DNA from 4 places in the Acidovorax sp. FG60 genome. Region 1 is predicted to be linked to each of the others. Evidence: predicted binding sites of a transcription regulator. Region 1 holds the regulator's gene; each other region holds the start of a gene.

Region 1 (4,837 bases):
GGCATGGCTCACATCCCCCAGACCTGTAACAGGAGAGTCTTTGTCATGAAACGCCGTGAGTTTTCTTTGTCCGCCGCCTCGGCGGTTGCCGCTTCCGCCCTGACGTTGCCAGTGGCCACCCCCGCGCTGGCTCAGGCCCGCCAGTTCAAGGAGGGCAAGGACTTCCGGCGGCTGGACAAGCCGGTAGCGCCCGACGCGCCTGCGGGCAAGGTCGATGTGATCGAGTTCTTCTGGTACAGCTGCCCCCACTGCAACGCTTTTGAACCCGCGCTCGACGCCTGGGTCAAGGCCGCCCCCAAGGACCTCTCCGTCCGTCGTATGCCCGTGGCCTTCAACGCGAGCTTTGTGCCGCAGCAGAAGTTGTACTACGCCCTGGAAGGCATGGGCAAGCTCGAAGCCCTGCACGCCAAGGTGTTCCGCGCCATCCATGTGGAAAAGCAGAAGCTGGCCAAGGACGACGAAATTTTTGCCTGGGTGGCCCAACAGGGTGTGGACGCCGCCAAGTTCAAGGAAATCTACACCTCGTTCAGCGTGTCCAACCAAGTTCGCCGTGCTTCGCAACTGCAGGACGCCTACGGTGTGGAGGGCGTGCCCTCGATGGGTGTGGCGGGCAAGTTCTACACCGATGGCACCATGGCGGGCAGCATGCAAAACGTGCTGCAGGTGGTGGAACATTTGGCGACAGTGGCCCGCAAAGGCTGACGGTTTTCGCCCGGCCGCCGGTTCCCATTGGCAAAAGCCCGCACATGCGGGCTTTTTTCATGGAGGAACGCGACGGGGTGGCTACAATGATTGCAAGATTCGTGCCCTATGAACCATCGCCTCCTTCCGATCCTCCTGCTCGCGGCCCTGGCCTGCACCTTCGGTGTGGCCCATGCCGAAAAGGCCGACCGCGCCAAGCCCATGAACATCGAGGCGGACGCTTTGCGCCACGATGAACTCAAGCAAACCAGCGTGTTCTCTGGCCGCGTGGTCATGACCAAGGGCTCCATCGTGCTGCGCGGCGCGCGGCTGGATGTGCGCCAGGATGCCGATGGCTACCAGTACGGTGTGGTCACGGCAGAGCCCGGCAAGCGCGCTTTCTTCCGGCAAAAGCGCGACACCCTGCCGGGAGCACCCGACGAGTTCATCGAAGGCGAGAGCGAAGTCATCGAGTACGACGGCAAGGCCGACAACGTGCGCTTCATCACCCGTGCCGAGCTGCGCCGCTACCGGGGCGCTGTGCTCAGCGACGAGATCACAGGCGCCGTGATTGTCTACAACAACCTGACCGACGTGTTCTCCGTGGACGGCAAGCGCACCGCCACCAACGCTGCGGGCGATGCCCCCGCACCAGGCAGCCGCGTGCGCGCCGTGCTGGCCCCCAAAGATCCACCGCCCGCTGCGGCGGCCCCCGAGGCGGCGTCCCCGGCCTCAGCCCCGGCGCTGCGCCCCAGCAACAGCCTTGGCGGCGGCGCCAAGTGAGTGGGCCCGCTGTGAGTACCGGTCCTGACACTCAGGCGGGTAGCCGCCTGGGGCCTGATTCCCAGGCGGGCAGCCGCCTGGAGGTGCAGCACCTGGCGAAGTCTTATGGCAGCCGCAAGGTCGTCAAGGACGTTTCGCTGGTCGTGCAAAAAGGTGAGGTCGTGGGGCTGCTCGGCCCCAACGGCGCGGGCAAGACCACCTCGTTCTACATGATCGTGGGCCTGGTGCGCAGCGACGAGGGAGACATCCGCATCGACGGCCAATCGGTGGCCCACATGCCCATCCACCGGCGCTCGCGCCTGGGCCTGTCGTACCTGCCTCAGGAAGCCTCGATCTTTCGCAAACTCACGGTCGAAGAGAACGTGCGCGCCGTGCTGGAACTGCAGCGTGGTGATGACGGCCAGCCGCTCTCGCGCGACGCCATCGAGGAGCGCCTGACGGCCCTGCTGCAGGAGCTGCGCGTGGACCACCTGCGCGCCTCGCCCGCCATGGCCCTGTCCGGTGGCGAGCGCCGCCGCGTCGAGATTGCCCGGGCCCTGGCCACTCAACCGCGTTTCATCCTGCTGGACGAGCCCTTTGCCGGCATCGACCCCATTGCCGTGATCGAGATCCAGCGCATCATCGGCTTCCTGAAGGCGCGGGGCATCGGCGTGCTCATCACCGACCACAATGTGCGCGAAACCCTGGGCATCTGCGACCACGCCTTCATCATCAGCGATGGCCGCGTGCTCGCGCAGGGCACGCCGTCCGAGATCGTGGACAACGCCGAGGTACGACGTGTTTACCTTGGCGAACACTTCAGGATGTGATGAAGCCTGGACTCTCGCTGCGCGTCTCGCAGCATCTTGCATTGACCCCCCAGCTTCAGCAGTCCATCCGGCTGCTGCAGTTGTCCACGCTCGAACTCTCGCAGGAAGTCGAGCAGATGCTCGACGAAAACCCGTTCCTCGAACGCAATGCCGACGAAGCTCCGCGCGAGGAGTTTGGGCTCGAAGCCGCCGACACGCCCGCGCAGCCCGATGAGTACAGCGCCGATGATGCTATATTTTCAGGAGCTAACAGCGCAAGCAGCACAAGCGCTGAAGGCCAAAATGATGCTGAAACACCGAGTGCTGGCGCTGACGAGCCTGACTGGAGCGGTGACGGCACGGTAGAAATGGCGCCCAACGACGCGGAGTGGGGCGGGGATGCGCCCGCCCGCAACCGCAACGACTCCGAAGGCGACGAGGCCGACGCCACCGAGCTGGCCCGTTCGCATGAATCGCTGACCGCCTTTTTGCACCGTCAGGCACTGGCGCTGCGCTTGTCAGAGATTGACCGCGCAGCGCTGCGTTTTCTCATTGAATCGCTCAACGACGACGGCTACCTCGAAGAGCCGCTGGAAGAGCTGGCCATCAGCCTGGCCGGGCCGGACGACCTGGAGCAGATTGAAGAGCTGGTGCACCGCTTCACCGTGGCCCAGCGCCTGCTGCAAAGCCTGGAGCCCACCGGCGTGGGTGCGCGCAACCTGGCCGAATGCCTGACGCTGCAGCTCACGGCGCTGGCTGCCGACGAGGACAGCGATGCTGACCCCGACACGGTGCAGACCGCGCTGCGCATTTGTCAGCAGCCGCTGGAGATGCTGGCCCGCCGCGACATCCGCCGCCTGACGCAGCTGTGTGGCGACGGCGAAGAGCGCACCCGCGCCGCCATGGCGCTGATCGCTCGCCTGGAGCCTCGCCCCGGCCGTCGCTTTGCCGACGTGGAGCGCAACATCATCATTCCCGACGTCATCGTGCGCAAAGCCGGGCGCGCTAACGGCCGCGACGGCCAGCACAACTTCATCGTCAGCCTCAACCCCGATGTGATGCCGCGCTTGCGCGTGCACGACATCTATGCTGGCGCCCTGCGCGGCCACAAGGGCGGCGAGGGCCACCAGGGCATGCAGCAGCGCCTGCAGGAGGCGCGCTGGTTCATCAAGAACATCCAGCAGCGCTTTGACACCATCCTGCGCGTCTCGCGCGCCATCGTGGAGCGGCAAAAAAGCTTCTTCACCCACGGCGAGTTGGCCATGCGCCCGCTGGTGCTGCGCGACATCGCCGACGAACTGGGCCTGCACGAATCCACCATCAGCCGCGTGACCACCGCCAAATACATGGCCACGCCAATTGGCACGTATGAGCTGAAGTACTTCTTTGGCTCGGGCCTGGGTACCGAGACCGGCGGCAACGCGTCCAGCACCGCCGTGCGCGCCCTCATCAAGCAGTTTGTGGCCGCAGAAAGCCCCGCCAAGCCGCTGTCCGACAGCCAGATCGCCGAGATGCTCAAGGAGCAGGGCATCGAGTGCGCACGCCGCACCGTGGCCAAGTACCGCGAGGCGCTCAAGATCGCGCCGGCCAACCTGCGCAAGGCGCTGTAGGTACCCCGGTTGGGGGCGCATGGCTCGCCCTGTTTGAATTTTTCGTTTTTCTATCCGCCACCCCACCATGGCCCGCATCGTCTTCGACCTCCCCCCGCACTTCGGCTTTGCCACCGAGCTGCAGATCTACATCAGCCACGTGAACCAGGGCGGGCACCTGGACAACGCGCAACTGCTGAGCCTGGTCTCTGAAGCGCGGGTGCGCTTCTTCCAGTCGCTGGGCTACCCCGAGGCCGACGTGGGCGGGCTGTCCATCGTGGTCGGCGACATCGTGGCGCAGTACAAGTCCGAAGGTTTCCATGGCGAGACCATGCGCGTGGAGATGGCCCCGGCGGACTTCAACCGCTATGGGTTTGACCTGGTCTTTTGCATGACCGAGAAGACCTCAGGCCGCGAGGTGGCGCGCGGCAAGATCGGCATCGTCTTCATCGGCAAGGCCGACCGCAAGGTGGCGCCGATCCCCGAATCCATCCGCCAATTGCTGCTGGCCCGCGCGGGAACGCAGGATTCCCACGCATTGTCTGAGCGCGTATCCTCCCCATCGACATGAACCAACTCCAACTTTTTCTCCCCTGCGCCGCTGGTGTGGAGGGCTTTCTGGCCGATGAGGTGCATGGCATCACCGGCCTCACGGGGCAAGACCTGCTGGTCGGCCGCGGCGGCGTGCTGCTGCGCGCCTCGTGGCGCGAGGCGCTGCTGCTCAACCTGCACAGCCGACTGGCCCAGCGCGTACTGGTGCAGTTGGCGCACCGCCCGTACCGCTCCGAGAACGATCTCTATGCCATGGCCAGCGACGTGGCCTGGGAAATCTGGTTCACCACGCGCCAGACCTTCAAGGTCGAGGTGACGGCCCAGCACAGCCCGTTGCAGAGCCTCAACTTCGCAGGTCTCAAGGTCAAGGACGCGGTGGCCGACCGCTTCCGCGCCAAAAGCGGTGTGCGGCCCGACGTGAACACCCAGTGGCCCGATGTGCGC
Region 2 (4,837 bases), on a different contig from region 1:
AGCGTGCTCACCACCACGATGAAGATGCCACGCACAAAACCCGTGCCGTGCTTGAGCGCCAGGTGCGTGCCCAGCAGGCTGCCCACCACATTGGCGATGGCCAGCGTCACCGCAAAGTGCCACCACACATGGCCCTTGGCGGCAAACAGCGCGATGGCGGCGATGTTGGTGGCGCAATTGAGCAGCTTGGCCGAGGCCGAGGCGTTCAGGAAGTCATAGCCCAGCAGCCGCACAAACAGAAAAACGAAAAAACTGCCGGTGCCCGGGCCGAAGAAGCCGTCATAAAAGCCGATGACCACGCCGATCAGGCAGGCCGCCAGCACTTCGGCCCTGCCCGCAAAGCGGGGTGTGTGGTGCCGCCCCAACTCTTTCTTGGCCAGCGTGTAGACCAGCACCCCCAGCAGCACCAGGGGCAGCAGCTTGCGCAGGAAGTCGGCCGACATCACGGTCACGGCCCAGGCGCCTGCAAACGACCCCGCAAAACCGGCCGCTGCCGCGGGCAGCATGGCCGACCAGCGAACCTGCACCTTGCGGCTGTACTGCCAGGTGGCCATGGCCGTGCCCCACACCGAGGCCGCCTTGTTGGTGCCCAGCAGCGTGGCAGGGGGCGCCCCGGGGAAAGCCGCAAACAGGGCCGGCACCATCACCAGCCCGCCACCCCCCACGATGGCATCCACGAAGCCTGCGAGCAGCGAGGCAAAGGTAATAAAAATCCATTCCATCGCAGGATTTTCGCAGCTTGCCTGCTATGGATTCAGGACTCCTCGGGGCACTGGCGAAAGGGAGGCCAGCGTAGAACAGGCAAGAAAAAGGCGCTGGGATCGCCAGCGCCTGGAAAAAAACGCACCTCGTTGGGTGCTTGAAATTTGTTTATTGGTAGAAAGAGTGTCTCCTCGGGCCCCTCGCTTGGCACACCGAAGCGCGCTTTCGAGTGCCGCAACTGTAGCGACTGCACTCCGCTGGTGCATTGGGGGTTTCCCGCCCCCGTTGTGGGGCAGTGATCGGGTTTCCAGGGGCGGAATCGGGGTGTTGGGGTTGGCACGGCTCGTGCAATCGCGCTTGTAACAATTTGCGAAAGGGAGCCGCCATGCGGGGAGTCAACCACCGGTTCGTTGGGGTAGGGTCGCTGTGTCTGGGCCTGTGCGCGAGTGCGCTGGCGCAGACGGCGCCAGAGGTGGCGGCGGGAGCGGTGCCTTCCTTGTCCCTCACACGTCCTGGGCTGGTGGCGCAGACCACGATCAGCGCGGCAGATACCGCGTGGATGATGACCTCCACAGCGCTGGTGCTGCTGATGACGCTGCCGGGCATTGCCCTGTTCTACGCAGGCATGGTGCGCAAGAAGAACGTGCTCAACACCATGGCCAGCGTGGTGGCCATTGCCGCGCTGGTCAGCCTGCTGTGGTTTGGGGCGGGTTACTCGCTGGCCTTCACCCCGGGCAGCCCCTGGCTGGGGGGATGGGACCGCATCGGCTTTGCGGGCCTGGACTTTCAGCTCGCTGGCGGCAAGCTGGCCGTAAGCCATGTGGCGCCGCACATCCCCGAGTCGGTGTACGCCATGTTCCAGCTCACGTTTGCCATCATCACTGCCGCGCTGCTGGTGGGGGCATTTGTCGAGCGCATGCGGTTTTCCGCCATGCTGATCTTCATCAGCCTTTGGACCCTGCTGGTCTACGCCCCTGTGGCGCACTGGGTGTGGGAGCCAGGGGGCTGGCTGGCCCAGATGGGTGCGCTGGACTTTGCCGGAGGCTCGGTGGTGCACGTGAATGCGGGTGTGGCCGGGCTGGTGTGCGCGTGGTTCCTGGGGCGGCGCACGGGCTATGGGCGCGAGGCGTTCGAGCCCTACAACCTGGGGCTGACCATGGCGGGCGCGGGTTTGTTGTGGGTGGGCTGGTTCGGCTTCAACGCAGGCTCTGCCGTGGCCGCCGACGGCCGTGCGGGGCTGGCGATGGCGGTGACGCACCTGGCCGCAGCGGCGGGTGCCTTGTCGTGGATGCTGGGCGAGTGGGTGGTGCGCGGGCGGCCATCCCTGCTGGGACTTTGCTCTGGCCTGGTGGCGGGGCTGGTGGCCATCACGCCTGCTGCGGGTTTTGTCACGCTGCGCTCGGCAGTGGTGATTGGCGTGGTGGCGGGTTTGGCCTGCTACTGGGGCGCCACGGGGCTCAAGCGCCTGCTGCGCGCCGACGATTCCCTGGACGTGTTTGGGGTGCATGGCATCGGCGGCATCGTGGGCTCGCTGCTCACCGGCATGCTGGCCAGCCGCACCGTGGGGGGGGTGCCAGGCAGCTTGCTCACCCAGGCCATTGGCGTGGGCGCTGTGATGGCCTACAGCCTCGTCGCAACCGCCGTGCTGTTGTGGATCACCAACCTGGCTGTGGGCCTGCGGGTGGATGAGCAAAGCGAGCAGACCGGGCTCGACATTGCCCAGCACCGTGAGCGCCTGGGGTAGATGGAAGCCCCCCTGAGCCGCTTCGCGTCTTCCCCCGAGGGGGACGCCACCCGTGGCCTGGCAAAGCCAGTTCCACGGTGGCACTGGCCTGGGCTGCGCCCCTGTCATGGCCAGTTGGTGGTGCGCAGCGCCATGGATGACTGAAATGCCATAAGGAGCCGACCATGCCCGATTCCGACAAGCTTGCCATTGCCGCCCATTTGCATGTGCTGCTGCGCCGCAAGACGGGGCGCGTGACCGACACTGAATGGATGGCTTCCAACGTTGAATATGCGCTGGAGATCGTGCGGTTCGCACGCCAACGTGCCCAGGAGGACAACGTTCCGGAGCTGGTCGAGTGGGCCGACCGTCTCGATCTCGCCATCCATGCCGCCCCACCTGCTGCGCCGCGCCGACCCTTGCTGGATGTGGCCACGCAGGCGGTGCGCCAGCGCATGGCGCCGCCGCCGCCAGAGCCTGCGCCGGAGGTTCCCCGTTATGTGGGAGGGATTCGCTGACCACGCTGCGGCCGGGTGGCCGTTGCGCGGGCGGTGTCAGTGCGCTGCCGTGCCTTGCACGAACAGGCCCGCCGTGGGCAGCAGCCCGGCCAGCTTGTCATCGCCATAGGTGCGCAGCACCTGCGCAATCACGACCTGGTAGCCGTTGAGCCACTGCGCTTGCGCCGCCTTGGCCTTCAGGTGGGCGGGGTGCTGCATCAATGCCTGCAGCGCTTCGAGCGACTGCCAATAGTAGACGTTGGACACGAGGCCCTTGCCCGTGTCCTCCCACGATTCCTCGCCCAGGTAGCCGTCGATGGAGCGGGCGGCGGTGGCAATCGCCTCGTCCAGGCGGTGGAAGGCGTCGTCGAATTGTTTGGTGGCAAAGATGAAGGTGGAGGAGTACATGGGCGCGATGGTATCCGCGCTCATGCCGCGCGCCGCGCCTGGATGATCCACTCCGCCGCCTTCTCGGCCAGCATCAGTGTGGGCGAGTTGGTGTTGCCGCTGGTGATGGTGGGCATGGCCCCCGCATCCACCACGCGCAGGCCTGCAATGCCGCGCACGCGCAGTTGGGAGTCCAGCACCGCCATCGGGTCGTCATCCCGCCCCATCTTCGTCGTGCCCACTGGGTGGAAGATCGTGGTGGCAATGTCACCGGCCAGGCGCGCCAGGTCCTCGTCGCTTTCAAACTGCACGCCGGGTTTCCACTCCTCGGGCTGGTACCTGGCCAGCGCGGGCTGGGCCACGATGCGGCGCGTGACACGCAGGCTGTCGGCGGCCACCTGGCGGTCTTCGGTGGTGCTGAGGTAGTTGGGGGCGATGGCCGGTGCGGCCTTGAAGTCGGCGTTCTTGATGTTCACCGTGCCCCGGCTTGTGGGGTTGAGGTTGCACACGCTGGCCGTGAAGGCCGGAAAGCTGTGCAGCGGCTCGCCAAAAGCGTCGAGCGACAGCGGCTGCACGTGGTACTCGATGTTCGGGTAGGGCTGGTCGGCGCTGCTGCGCGTGAAGGCCCCCAGCTGCGAGGGCGCCATGCTCATGGGGCCACTGCGTTTGGTCGCGTATTCGAGCCCGATCTTGGCCTTGCCCCAGAGCGAGCTGGCCATGGTGTTGAGCGTGGCCACGCCGTTGACCTTGAACACCGCGCGGATCTGCAGATGGTCCTGCAAATTGGCGCCCACGCCGGGCAGGTCGTGCACCACGTCGATGCCGTGCTGGCGCAGCAGCGCGCCCGGGCCGATGCCCGACAGCTGCAGCAATTGCGGTGAGTTGACCGCGCCTGCGCTCAGGATGACCTCGCCCGTTGCGCGGGCCGTGACCATCTCCTGGCCGTCCCACACCTGCACGCCAGTGCAGCGCTTGCTGCCGTCGGGCTGCGTCTCGACGATGAGCTTGGCGGCCTGCGCGCTGGTCCACATCTCGAAGTTGGGGCGGCCGTAGCAGGTGGGCCGCAGGAATGCCTTGGCGGTGTTCCAGCGCCAGCCGCTTTTCTGGTTGACCTCAAAGTAGCCCACGCCTTCGTTGCTGCCGCCGTTGAAGTCGTCGGTGGCCGGGATGCCCGCCTGCTGCGCGGCCTGGGCAAAGGCGTCGAGCACATCCCATCGCAGGCGCTGCTTCTCCACGCGCCACTCGCCGGTGCTGCCGGTGGCCTTGTTGCCATGCAGGCGCTTGAAGTTTTCATTCACGCCGCCGGGCTGGTCCAGGCGCCAGTGGTCCTCGTGGCGGCGGAAGTAGGGCAGGGCGTTGTCCCAGCGCCAGCTGGCGTCGCCCGTCAGTTCGGCCCACTGGTCGTAGTCGCGCGCCTGGCCGCGCATGTAGATCATGCCGTTGATGCTGCTGCAGCCGCCCAGCGTCTTGCCGCGCGGGTAGCGCAGGGTGCGGCCGTTCAGGCCCGCATCGGGTTCGGTGTTGTAGA
Region 3 (4,837 bases), on a different contig from region 1:
GGCATCGCCCTGCTCAGCCAGGCGCGAGAGCGCTGGCCCACCCGGGTAGCCCAGGCCCATGAGCTTGGCCGACTTGTCGAACGCCTCGCCAGCAGCATCGTCAATGGTCTCGCCCAGGATCTCGTAGCGGCCCACGCCGTCCACACGCATCAGCTGGGTGTGGCCGCCCGACACCAACAGGGCCACAAAAGGGAATTCAGGCGGGTCGGCGCTGAGGAAGGGCGACAGCAGGTGCCCCTCCAGGTGGTGCACACCCAGCACCGGCTTGTTGAGCGCTGCGCCCAACGCGCACGCCACGCCCGCCCCCACCAGCAGCGCACCCGCCAGGCCCGGCCCGCGGGTGTAGGCCACCACGTCCACATCGGCCAGCGACTGGCCGGACTCGGACAGCACCTGCGTTGCCAGCGGCAGCACACGTCGGATGTGGTCACGGCTGGCCAGCTCGGGCACCACGCCACCGTAGGCCTGGTGCATCTCAATCTGGCTGTGCAGCGCGTGCGATAGCAACGTGGGCACGGCATTGCCCGTGGAACGCACCAATGCCACGCCCGTTTCGTCGCACGAAGATTCAATACCGAGGATCAGCAAGCTCATGCCCCGAGTGTAAAACCCGGCCCCGTTCAGGGTCGGATGCAAAAACCCCTGCTGGCAGTCGCCAGCAGGGGTTGTGCGGATGGATGGCGCCTGACGACCCGGTGGCTTGGCTACCAGCGGTCCGAACGCATGCGCAGTTCCCAGCTTCCACTGCGCAGTTCATACACGCCCACGGCGCCGTAGCGCTGTTCGCCCTTGTCGTCCCAGGTCATGGTGCCGATCACGGGCGCATAGCCGTTGATGCTGTGCATGGCCTTGGTGATCGCTTTCGGATCGGCCGACTTGGCCTTCTGGATGGCGGCTGACAGCACATAGGTGCTGTCGTAGCTGTAGTGGCCGCCATAGGCCGGGGGCTTCTTGTAGGCCTCGATGTACTTTTCAAGGAAGGGCTTGCCGGTGGTGAACTCCTTGGCTTCCAGTACGGGCGATGTGGCGTAGACGCCTTCGACCATGCCCATGGCCTTGGTCATGTCGGTGGTCTTGATGGTGTCCCCGCCCAGCAGGCTGACCTTGGTGTGGTCCACCTTGCGCAGGGCTTCGAGCAGAGCCAGGGCCTGAAAGTCGTTGAGGGTGGACACGATGACCTCGACCTTGGCGGCCTTCAGCTCGCCAGCCAGTTCGTCGAAAGCCACCGTCTTGTCGTCAAACGACTTGCGCACCACCACTTCCTTCTTTTCAGCCTTGAGCTGCTCGGCAGCCCCGTCGGCCAGGCCTTTGCCGTAAGGCGTGCCATCGTCCAGCGCGGCGTAGCGGGCGGCACCCAGCTGTGTGGCGGCAAACGAGCCGATAGCGCGCGCCTGCAAGGTGTCATTGGCCACCATGCGGAAGGTGGTTGGGAAGCCGAGTTGCGTGAACTTGGGGTTGGTGGATATGGCTATCTGGGCGATGTCCTTGGCGGCGTAAATCGGAGCCGTCTCAATGCTCACCCCCGAATTCAGGTGCCCGATCACCGCCACCACGCCCGAGTCCACCAGCTGCTGCGCCACGGTCTTGCCGGTGGCGGCGTCGGCCTTGTCGTCCACCGACACCACCTCCAGCGTCACACGCTTGCCGTCCACGGTGTAGCCGCCCTTGTTCAGTTCTGCCACGGCCAGGTTGACGCCGTTGAGCAAATCCTGCCCCAGCGCGCCCAAGGGGCCGGAGAGGGGCTGGGCCACGCCGATCTTGATGGTGTCGGGCACCTTGCTGCAGCCTGTCAGCACCAGCAGCGCGGATACCGCCATGGTGGTCAGGGCCAAGCCGGCAGAGATACGCCGCCGGTCAATGTGCTTGTTCATGCAAATCCTCTTGAATGGGTCAATGTGACCAGATGTATATGCGATGCGACCGGGTAGCTGCTATCGGGTATGCCCTGCCCATCGACAAACTATTAGCAAGTTTCAGGCCTTGGAAGCTGCCACAACCTGCTGCCAGCCTGCAACCCCGGAACGCACCGCTTCGATGCACCATTTTGTGGCGTAAAAATTGCTTATGCTCCTGGGTATGAACGAGTCTCTGCGCATCGTGGTGGTTGCCCCGGATCTGGCAGTCGCCGACCCCGCCGACGAACACGCCGTACTTCAGGCGGAACGGTCGCGGGCGCTGCGCATTGGGTTGCTGGAGAACAACTTCAACCTGGTGGCCACCCTGCCTGCCGATGTCTTCCTGAGCGAGCGCATCGCCCAGCTGCAGCCCGACCTCATCATCGTGGACGCCGAAAGCGAGGCGCGCGACGCGCTCGAACATGTGGTGATGGCCACGCGCGACGAGCGGCGCCCCATCGTGATGTTCACCAACGACGAGGACACCTCGCACGTGAAGGACGCGGTGGCGGCGGGCGTGTCGGCCTACATCGTGGCGGGCCTGGCGCCCCAGCGCATCCGCCCCATTCTGGACGTGGCCATGGCGCGCTTCCAGCACGAGCAGGCCCTGCGCGCCGAGCTGGCCGACGCCAAGACCGAACTCAAGGACCGCAAGACCATCGACCGCGCCAAGGGACTGCTCATGCAGCGCCAGGGCCTGAGCGAACAGGCCGCGTACGAGAAACTGCGCAAGACCGCCATGGACAAGGGCCTCAAGCTCGTGGACGTGGCCCAGCGCATGCTCGATGTGATGGATCTGCTGGGGTAGGCAGGTGACATCCCCCTGAGGCGCTGCGCGCCTTCCCCCTTCTCTCGAATCGCTGCCGCGATTCGGGAAGGGGGACGATGCCCTCGCTGCGGGGCGGCCCTTGCTTGGCATCCTTCGCCTAGGCCAAGCCCAGCTCAACCAGCTTCTCCCAGATGGTGCGCCGCACAAACGCAGTGCAGCCAGCGCGCATGCACCAACCCTGACCGTCGCAGGCCAAAAAAGGCCGTTTGCGCCTTTCCAGCATGCCTAGGCAGCTATCAAAAACATAGTAATGGTGGCGCCAAACTGGCGAAAACACGCTGGCACGCTGCTTGCATTGACCCTGGCAAGACCAAAGACGGTCCCACCACTGACAGCACTGACCCAATGGCGGGCCGGTGCTGACACAAAGCCCCCCAATGGGCTTTGCCATGGACAAAGGCGTCCCTCTCCGAAGCTCGTTTGCGCATGCAACCAGGCCAGGGGAGGACGCCTTTTTTGTTTTCTAACGCACCGAGGAACCGCCCCATGACCGATCTGTTGAAAACCAGCCTCAACCGCCGCACCGTGCTGCAGGCCGCCACCGTGGGCGCAGTGGGCGTGAGCCCGGCACTGCGTGCCCTGGTGCACGCCCAGGGCTCGGACGCCCCAGAGAAAAAGGAAGTCAAGATTGGCTTCATCCCGCTGACCGACTGCGCCAGCGTGGTGATGGCCTCGGTGCTGGGCTTTGACAAGAAGTATGGCGTGACCATCATCCCCACCAAGGAAGCGTCGTGGGCCGGTGTGCGCGACAAGCTGGTAAATGGCGAACTCGACTTTGCCCACGTGCTGTATGGCCTGGTGTACGGCGTGCACATGGGCACGGCCGGCCCCAAGAAGGACATGGCCGTGCTGATGAGCCTGAACAACAACGGCCAGGCGATCACGCTGTCCAAGGCACTGGCCGACAAGGGCGCAGTGGATGGCCCGTCCCTGGCCAAGTTCATGGCCGCCAACAAGCGCGAGTACACCTTCGCAGGCACCTTCCCGACCGGCACCCACGCGATGTGGATGCACTACTGGTTGGCCGCCGCCGGCATCAACCCGCTGTCGGGCGCCAAGCTGATCACCGTGCCGCCACCCCAGATGGTGGCCAACATGCGCGTGGGCAACATGGATGGCTTCTGCGTGGGCGAACCCTGGAACCACCGCGCCATCATGGATGGCATCGGAGTGACCGCCAACACCACCCAGGACATCTGGAAGGACCACCCCGAGAAGGTGCTGGGCACCTCGGCCGATTTCGTCAAGAAGAACCCCAACACCACCCGCGCCGTGATGATGGCCGTGCTGGAAGCCAGCCAGTGGATTGACGCCAGCCTGTCCAACAAGATGAAGATGGCCGAAACGGTGGCCCAGAAGTCCTACATCAACACCAGCGTGGACGCCATCAACCAGCGCATCCTGGGCCGCTACCAGAACGGCATGGGCAAGACCTGGGACGATCCCAACCACATGAAATTCTTCAACGACGGCGCGGTGAACTTCCCCTACCTGTCGGATGGCATGTGGTTCCTGACGCAGCACAAGCGCTGGGGTTTGATCAAGAGCCACCCCGATTACCTGGCCGTGGCCAAAGAGATCAACCAGGTGGACCTGTACAAGTCGGTTGCCAGCGCCATGAAGATCAACGTGCCCAAGGACCCGATGCGCACCGCCAAGCTCATGGACGGCGTGGTGTGGGACGGCAAAGACCCCGCCAAGTACGCCGACAGCTTCAAGATCAAGGCGTAAGCGCCCTGCCCCGCCCACCCTGCCAAGGAGAACACCATGGTCAGTGCCGTCTTTCACTCCCCGTTGGATGCAGCCCCCGTGGTTGCACAGAACGCTATGAATAATGTAGCTATCAGCGCTTCTCCAGCAACCGCCAGAAGCCAAAAACAGTCCAAAGCCGAAACAACGGCGAGCCCCGCCCCTGCCAGTCGCGACTGGGCGGCCCTGTCGCGCAGTTTCTGGATGACCGTGCTGCCGCCGCTCTGTGGCCTGGGCCTGCTCATCGGTCTGTGGGCGGTGGTATCCACCACCACCGGCGGCAGCATCCCCAATCCGGTGGAGACGTGGAAGCAGGCGCTGGAAATCTTCAGCAACCCGTTCTACCGCAATGGCCCCAATGACC
Region 4 (4,837 bases), on a different contig from region 1:
GGTTTTTTCAACTCGGTTACCGATGACGATGGCGTTGTCCGTTCCCTTCCTCTCCTTGCGGAGCACCAGGGAAAGTACTACGAATCCTTGGCGCTTGCGATGTTTCGCACGCTGCTTGGCTTGCCGGAAGTACATCCCAACTATGTCAGCGCCGCCCCCCAAGGCACCCACGACACCTTGCACAGCATCGTGCTGCGTCAAGATGGCCGCGAACTTGCGCTGCCTGTAGACGACCGGCTAGCAACACTCATACCCTTTCGCGGCCCCGGCGACGTGAGCGGAGGGTCATTCCGCTATGTTTCCGCGTCAGATGTACTGGAGGGCAAACTGCCTGCCAACAACCTGCAAGGCCAACTGATTCTGGTGGGCTCAACAACCCCCGGTCTGCTCGACCTGCGCGTAACCCCCGTAGGCCGAACCTATCCCGGTGTGGAAACCCACGCCAATATGCTGTCCGCCTTTCTCGATGGCAAAAGCATCGTGCGACCCGACTACGCGGTGGGCTTTGACGCTGCACAACTGCTCTGCGCAGGTGTTTTGCTGGCCCTCGCCCTGCCCGCGCTGTCAGCCACCTCCGCGGTGCTTCTCAGCCTGGGGGTGGTTGCAGCGCTGGCAGGCCTCAACCTGTGGCTTTATCTCGCCCAAGGCTTGGCAATGCCACTGGCGACGGTAATCGTGATGGCGGTACTGGCATTCGCGCTCAACATGGTCTACGGCTACTTTGTGGAAAGCCGATCCAAGCGGGAACTGGCCGCACTGTTCGGCACCTACGTGCCACCCGAGTTGGTGGACGAGATGGTCAAGCAGCCCGAAAACTACAGCATGCAGGCCACCAGCCGCGAACTGACCGTCATGTTCTGCGACATGCGGGGGTTCACCGCCATGTCAGAGCAGATGGAGCCCCTGCAGCTGCAAGCTCTGCTCAATGACGTGTTCAGCCAGCTGACCCACATTATTCGCAGCCACAGGGGCACCATCGACAAGTACATGGGGGACTGCGTCATGGCGTTTTGGGGAGCGCCGGTGCCAACCGCAGAACACGCGCAACTCGCAGTGCAGGCAGCACTGGACATGGAGCGTGCGGTTGAGCAGATCAACCTGTTGCACCAGGAGCGCGGGCTTCCGGAAATCGGTATTGGCATAGGGCTTAACACCGGCACCATGTGCGTGGGCGACATGGGTTCGGACATCCGCCGCAGCTACACGGTCATCGGCGACGCGGTGAACTTGGGGTCTCGCCTGGAAGGCCTGTCCAAGTACTATGGCGTGCGTACCGTGGTGAGCGAAACTACCCACGCCCGAGTGCCCCAGTTCGCCTGGCAGGAACTCGACCGCGTGCGCGTCAAGGGCAAGGCCCAGGCGGTCGTTATCTACACGCCAATGTCCCCCCTAGACACGCTATCCCCGGCGCGGGCCTCAGAAATATCCACTTGGCAACACTTTCTCGAAGCATATCGCGCCCAGGACTGGACACAATGCGGCACACTGCTGACAGACTTGCTGCACAACGCCCCGCACTCCTCGCTCTATGGCCTGTATGCCAACCGCGTGCAGGCCCTGAGAGGGCAGCTTTTCGATCCCGGCTGGGACAGCGCCACCAGTTTCGATACCAAGTAGGCCAATGAACAACGAATAGGACAAGGCGGGTTCATGAAGGTTCGCGTACTGGGTTGCTCCGGAGCCATTGCCAAAGATTGCCGGACTACCTCATTTCTGATTGACGACAGCATCCTGATAGACGCCGGCACCGGCGTGGGCGACCTCACGCTGGAGCAGATGCGCCGCATCGACCATGTGTTCCTCACGCATTCGCACCTCGACCACATCGCGGCGCTGCCGCTGATGCTTGACGCTGTTTCGTCTCTACGCAACACTCCCGTGCAGGTCCACGCCCTGCCTGCCACGCTGGACGCCCTGCGCCAGCACGTCTTTAACAACACCATATGGCCCGACTTCACCCGCATCCCGACGCCTGAGGCGCCCTTTTTGCAACTGCAGCCCTTGGCCGTGGGCAACCGACTGACCGTGGCTGGCACCGTGCTGGAGGTACTCTCCGCCCGCCACAGTGTGCCCGCTGTGGGCTATGCTGCGCGCGGCACAAGCGGCTGGTGGGTCTATAGCGGTGACACCGGAGGCCAGAACCCGGACTTCTGGCAGCGTGTTAACACACTGCACCAGTCTGAGGACGGGGTGGCCGCGCTGTTCATCGAAACCGCCTTCAGCAACCGCGAGCATGATCTGGCCAGCAAAAGCCTGCACCTGTCACCCGCCACACTGGCCCAGGAGCTGCAGGCCTTGCCCCCCAGCGCCCACCAGTTCCCCATCTACATCACCCACGCCAAGCCGCAGGAAAGCGGTCTCATCATGAGCGAGGCCAACGCGCTGGAATGCGGGGCGTTCCAGCTGATTGATCTTCAGAAAATCGAGGTGCTAGAGGTGTAGGAAACATCCAAAAGCGCGACCTGCGGCCTCGACCGTTGGCGGACTCTGCGCCGCAATCCTTCTCTTTTGCATGGGAGTAACAGGTAGCCATGGACAACGCTGAAAGCCTCATGATTGAACACCTGAAGCGATTTCAGACTTCGGGCACCTTGCATCGGTGGAGCAATAGCAACAAGAGCAGGTCGATGAGTTCTGGAAGCGGCGTGAGTACATTGAAATACGTCTTGAACTGCATGCTTGAATTGCAGTCCGCTGAATCGAAGAAGGCCCACATCTGCGGGCCTTTAACTTTCTCATAAGTCACTTTCTTGGCGAGACACTCGCGGGAACACCTAACGTTCAGAACCTGTCGATCGACCGTGGTTGTTGTTCACCCACTCGGAAGAGACAGAACAGAGCAGCCAGGAGGCTATCTGGCTTAGGACGCCGAAAGCGAAAATCGACCCCAGCGAGAAAGCCCCTTGCGCGATAGCTGCGGGTCAGCCAATTGGTCAAAAGCAATAAGTGCTCGGGCTTTCTGCGTAAGGCCTGGATGCCAAAACGACTCTTGGTTTCGTGTCAGACATCCCGGCAGTCAGGGCGGACAAATTAGGACGACAAAAATGTCACAAACCAAGAGCATTGCCCCGAGGCGGTTAACGTATTCACGCTCCATACCCAGCTCATCCCCATCTCGGGGGTAGCCGGACCCTGGCACAAAAAGTGCTGCAGAAGTCATACCCTGTGGCACTGCCAGCAGGTGGTGTTTGCTCTCAATCTCGAGGAGAAATTTATGAAGCGTTTCATGCAAAAAGGTTTTACCCTGATCGAACTGATGATCGTGGTGGCCATCATTGGTATTTTGGCAGCCATCGCGCTGCCGGCTTATCAGGACTACACCGTGCGTACCCGCGTGACCGAAGGCCTGAACCTGGCTCAAGGTGCGAAGAACATGATTGCCACTGACGGCACCAGCACTACCGAACTGGCCAACGTTGTTACGACTTGGAATGCCCAGAATGCAAATACTGGTGCCAACTCCAAGTTTGTTGACAGCGTGCAGATTGCCGCTGGCGGCCCGATCACGGTGACATACAACGCTGCCGCTACCGGGGTTGCTGCGGCAAAGAACACGCTGGTCATTTCGCCTTATGTTCGTACGGCAGCCAAGGGCACGTCCGTCACCCTGGCAGCCGCTTTGACGGCTGGCACCAGCGGTGCGCTTGACTGGGCCTGCTCTTCCGTAACGGGGGTATCTGCAGCAAAGGCCGGCATGGCTGGCGCTAAGGCCGGTACGCTCGAAGCGAAGTACGCGCCTGCCACTTGCCGTTAAAATCCAGCGGCCTTTGGGCCTGTAAAAAAAGAGTGCCGAGGCACTCTTTTTTTTGGAGATGACCCGTCCTGAATGAGGTTGACACCTTTCTGTTCATCAGGAAGGAAAGTCAAGTGGATCAATGGGTTAAGAGAACGCAGAAGGACTACACACTGGCCTTTAAGCTGGCGGTGGTGGATCAGGTAGAAAGAGGCGAGCTGACGTACGGGCAAGCCCAGGAGCGCTATGGCATCCAGGGTGCCTCGACCGTGCTGGTCTGGCTGCGCAAGCATGGCCGCCAGGACTGGCAGGCCGCATCATCGGGCTTCAAAGGACCCACACACCCATGCAAGAGCCATCCAAGCCGCTGACACCCGAGCAGCGCATCAAGCAGTTGGAGGTGCAACTGAAGCAGGCGCAGGAGAAAGCGCAGTTCTTTGAGGCGGTGATCCATGTGCTCAAGCGCGAACATGGGGTAACCATCACAAAAAAGCCTGCTGGCAAGTCCTCCAAGAAAAGCTCGTCCAAGGGCTGAGCGTTGTGAGGGCTTGCCAGTACATGGGCATCAGTCGGCAGGCGCACTACAAGGCCCTGGCCTGCCAACGGCTGCGCGATGAACAACAGGCCAGCGTAGTGGCCATGGTCGATGAGAAGCGGCGACACCAGCCGCGCATCGGCACACGCAAGCTGCACTTCATGCTGAAGGAGCCGCTGCAGCACGCGGGCATCAAGCTCGGCCGCGATGCCTTGTTCGACATCCTGCGTCATGAACGGATGCTGGTCTTGCCCAAGCGGGCGTACCACAAGACCACCAACAGCCACCATCGCTTCCGGCGCCATCCCAACCTACTTAAAGACACAGCAGCCAAGGTGGTACCTAGCGGCTGCGAACAGCTGTGGGTGGCAGACATTACCTACCTGCCCACCAAAGAAAAACCGGCTTACCTGAGCCTGGTAACGGATGCCTATTCCCGCAAGATCGTGGGCTGGCATGTACATGAAGGGCTGGAGACTGCTCAGGTCAGCCAGGCGCTGAAAATGGCTCTGCGCAACAGGCAGACCAGCCAGAAGCTGGTGCACCACTCTGATCGGGGCATCCAATAC

What was found. The regulator sigma-54, encoded in region 1, starts transcription at its own class of promoters, with help from an activator protein. The targets are predictions, from matches to a motif close to TGGCANGNAANCTGCTTT.
Region 2: ACODS0_RS23205 (ammonium transporter) is a predicted target of sigma-54. The motif match lies at 1,037-1,054, and genes of this name have one in related genera.
Region 3: ACODS0_RS24315 (ANTAR domain-containing response regulator) is a predicted target of sigma-54. The motif match lies at 2,048-2,065, and genes of this name have one in related genera.
Region 4: ACODS0_RS08000 (pilin) is a predicted target of sigma-54. The motif match lies at 3,134-3,151, and genes of this name have one in related genera.

What each region holds. Positions count from the first base shown of each region.
Region 1 covers NZ_JBMDJC010000005.1:17,679-22,515, forward strand. Annotated here, with positions in the region: gene ACODS0_RS09015 (thiol:disulfide interchange protein DsbA/DsbL) at 46-702, shown strand; gene lptA (lipopolysaccharide transport periplasmic protein LptA) at 811-1,464, shown strand; gene lptB (LPS export ABC transporter ATP-binding protein) at 1,476-2,273, shown strand; gene ACODS0_RS09030 (RNA polymerase factor sigma-54) at 2,273-3,862, shown strand; gene ACODS0_RS09035 (acyl-CoA thioesterase) at 3,930-4,412, shown strand; gene ACODS0_RS09040 (THUMP domain-containing class I SAM-dependent RNA methyltransferase) at 4,409-4,837, shown strand, end outside.
Region 2 covers NZ_JBMDJC010000021.1:57,783-62,619, forward strand. Annotated here, with positions in the region: gene ACODS0_RS23200 (sulfite exporter TauE/SafE family protein) at 1-722, opposite strand, end outside; gene ACODS0_RS23205 (ammonium transporter) at 1,088-2,446, shown strand; gene ACODS0_RS23210 (hypothetical protein) at 2,611-2,943, shown strand; gene ACODS0_RS23215 (antibiotic biosynthesis monooxygenase family protein) at 2,980-3,330, opposite strand; gene ACODS0_RS23220 (GMC family oxidoreductase) at 3,351-4,837, opposite strand, start outside.
Region 3 covers NZ_JBMDJC010000024.1:38,080-42,916, reverse strand. Annotated here, with positions in the region: gene tsaD (tRNA (adenosine(37)-N6)-threonylcarbamoyltransferase complex transferase subunit TsaD) at 1-594, opposite strand, end outside; gene ACODS0_RS24320 (branched-chain amino acid ABC transporter substrate-binding protein) at 705-1,871, opposite strand; gene ACODS0_RS24315 (ANTAR domain-containing response regulator) at 2,077-2,703, shown strand; gene ACODS0_RS24310 (CmpA/NrtA family ABC transporter substrate-binding protein) at 3,211-4,455, shown strand; gene ntrB (nitrate ABC transporter permease) at 4,492-4,837, shown strand, end outside.
Region 4 covers NZ_JBMDJC010000004.1:176,102-180,938, forward strand. Annotated here, with positions in the region: gene ACODS0_RS07990 (CHASE2 domain-containing protein) at 1-1,617, shown strand, start outside; gene ACODS0_RS07995 (MBL fold metallo-hydrolase) at 1,651-2,442, shown strand; gene ACODS0_RS08000 (pilin) at 3,215-3,754, shown strand; partial or broken gene ACODS0_RS08005 (IS3 family transposase) at 3,868-4,837, shown strand, end outside.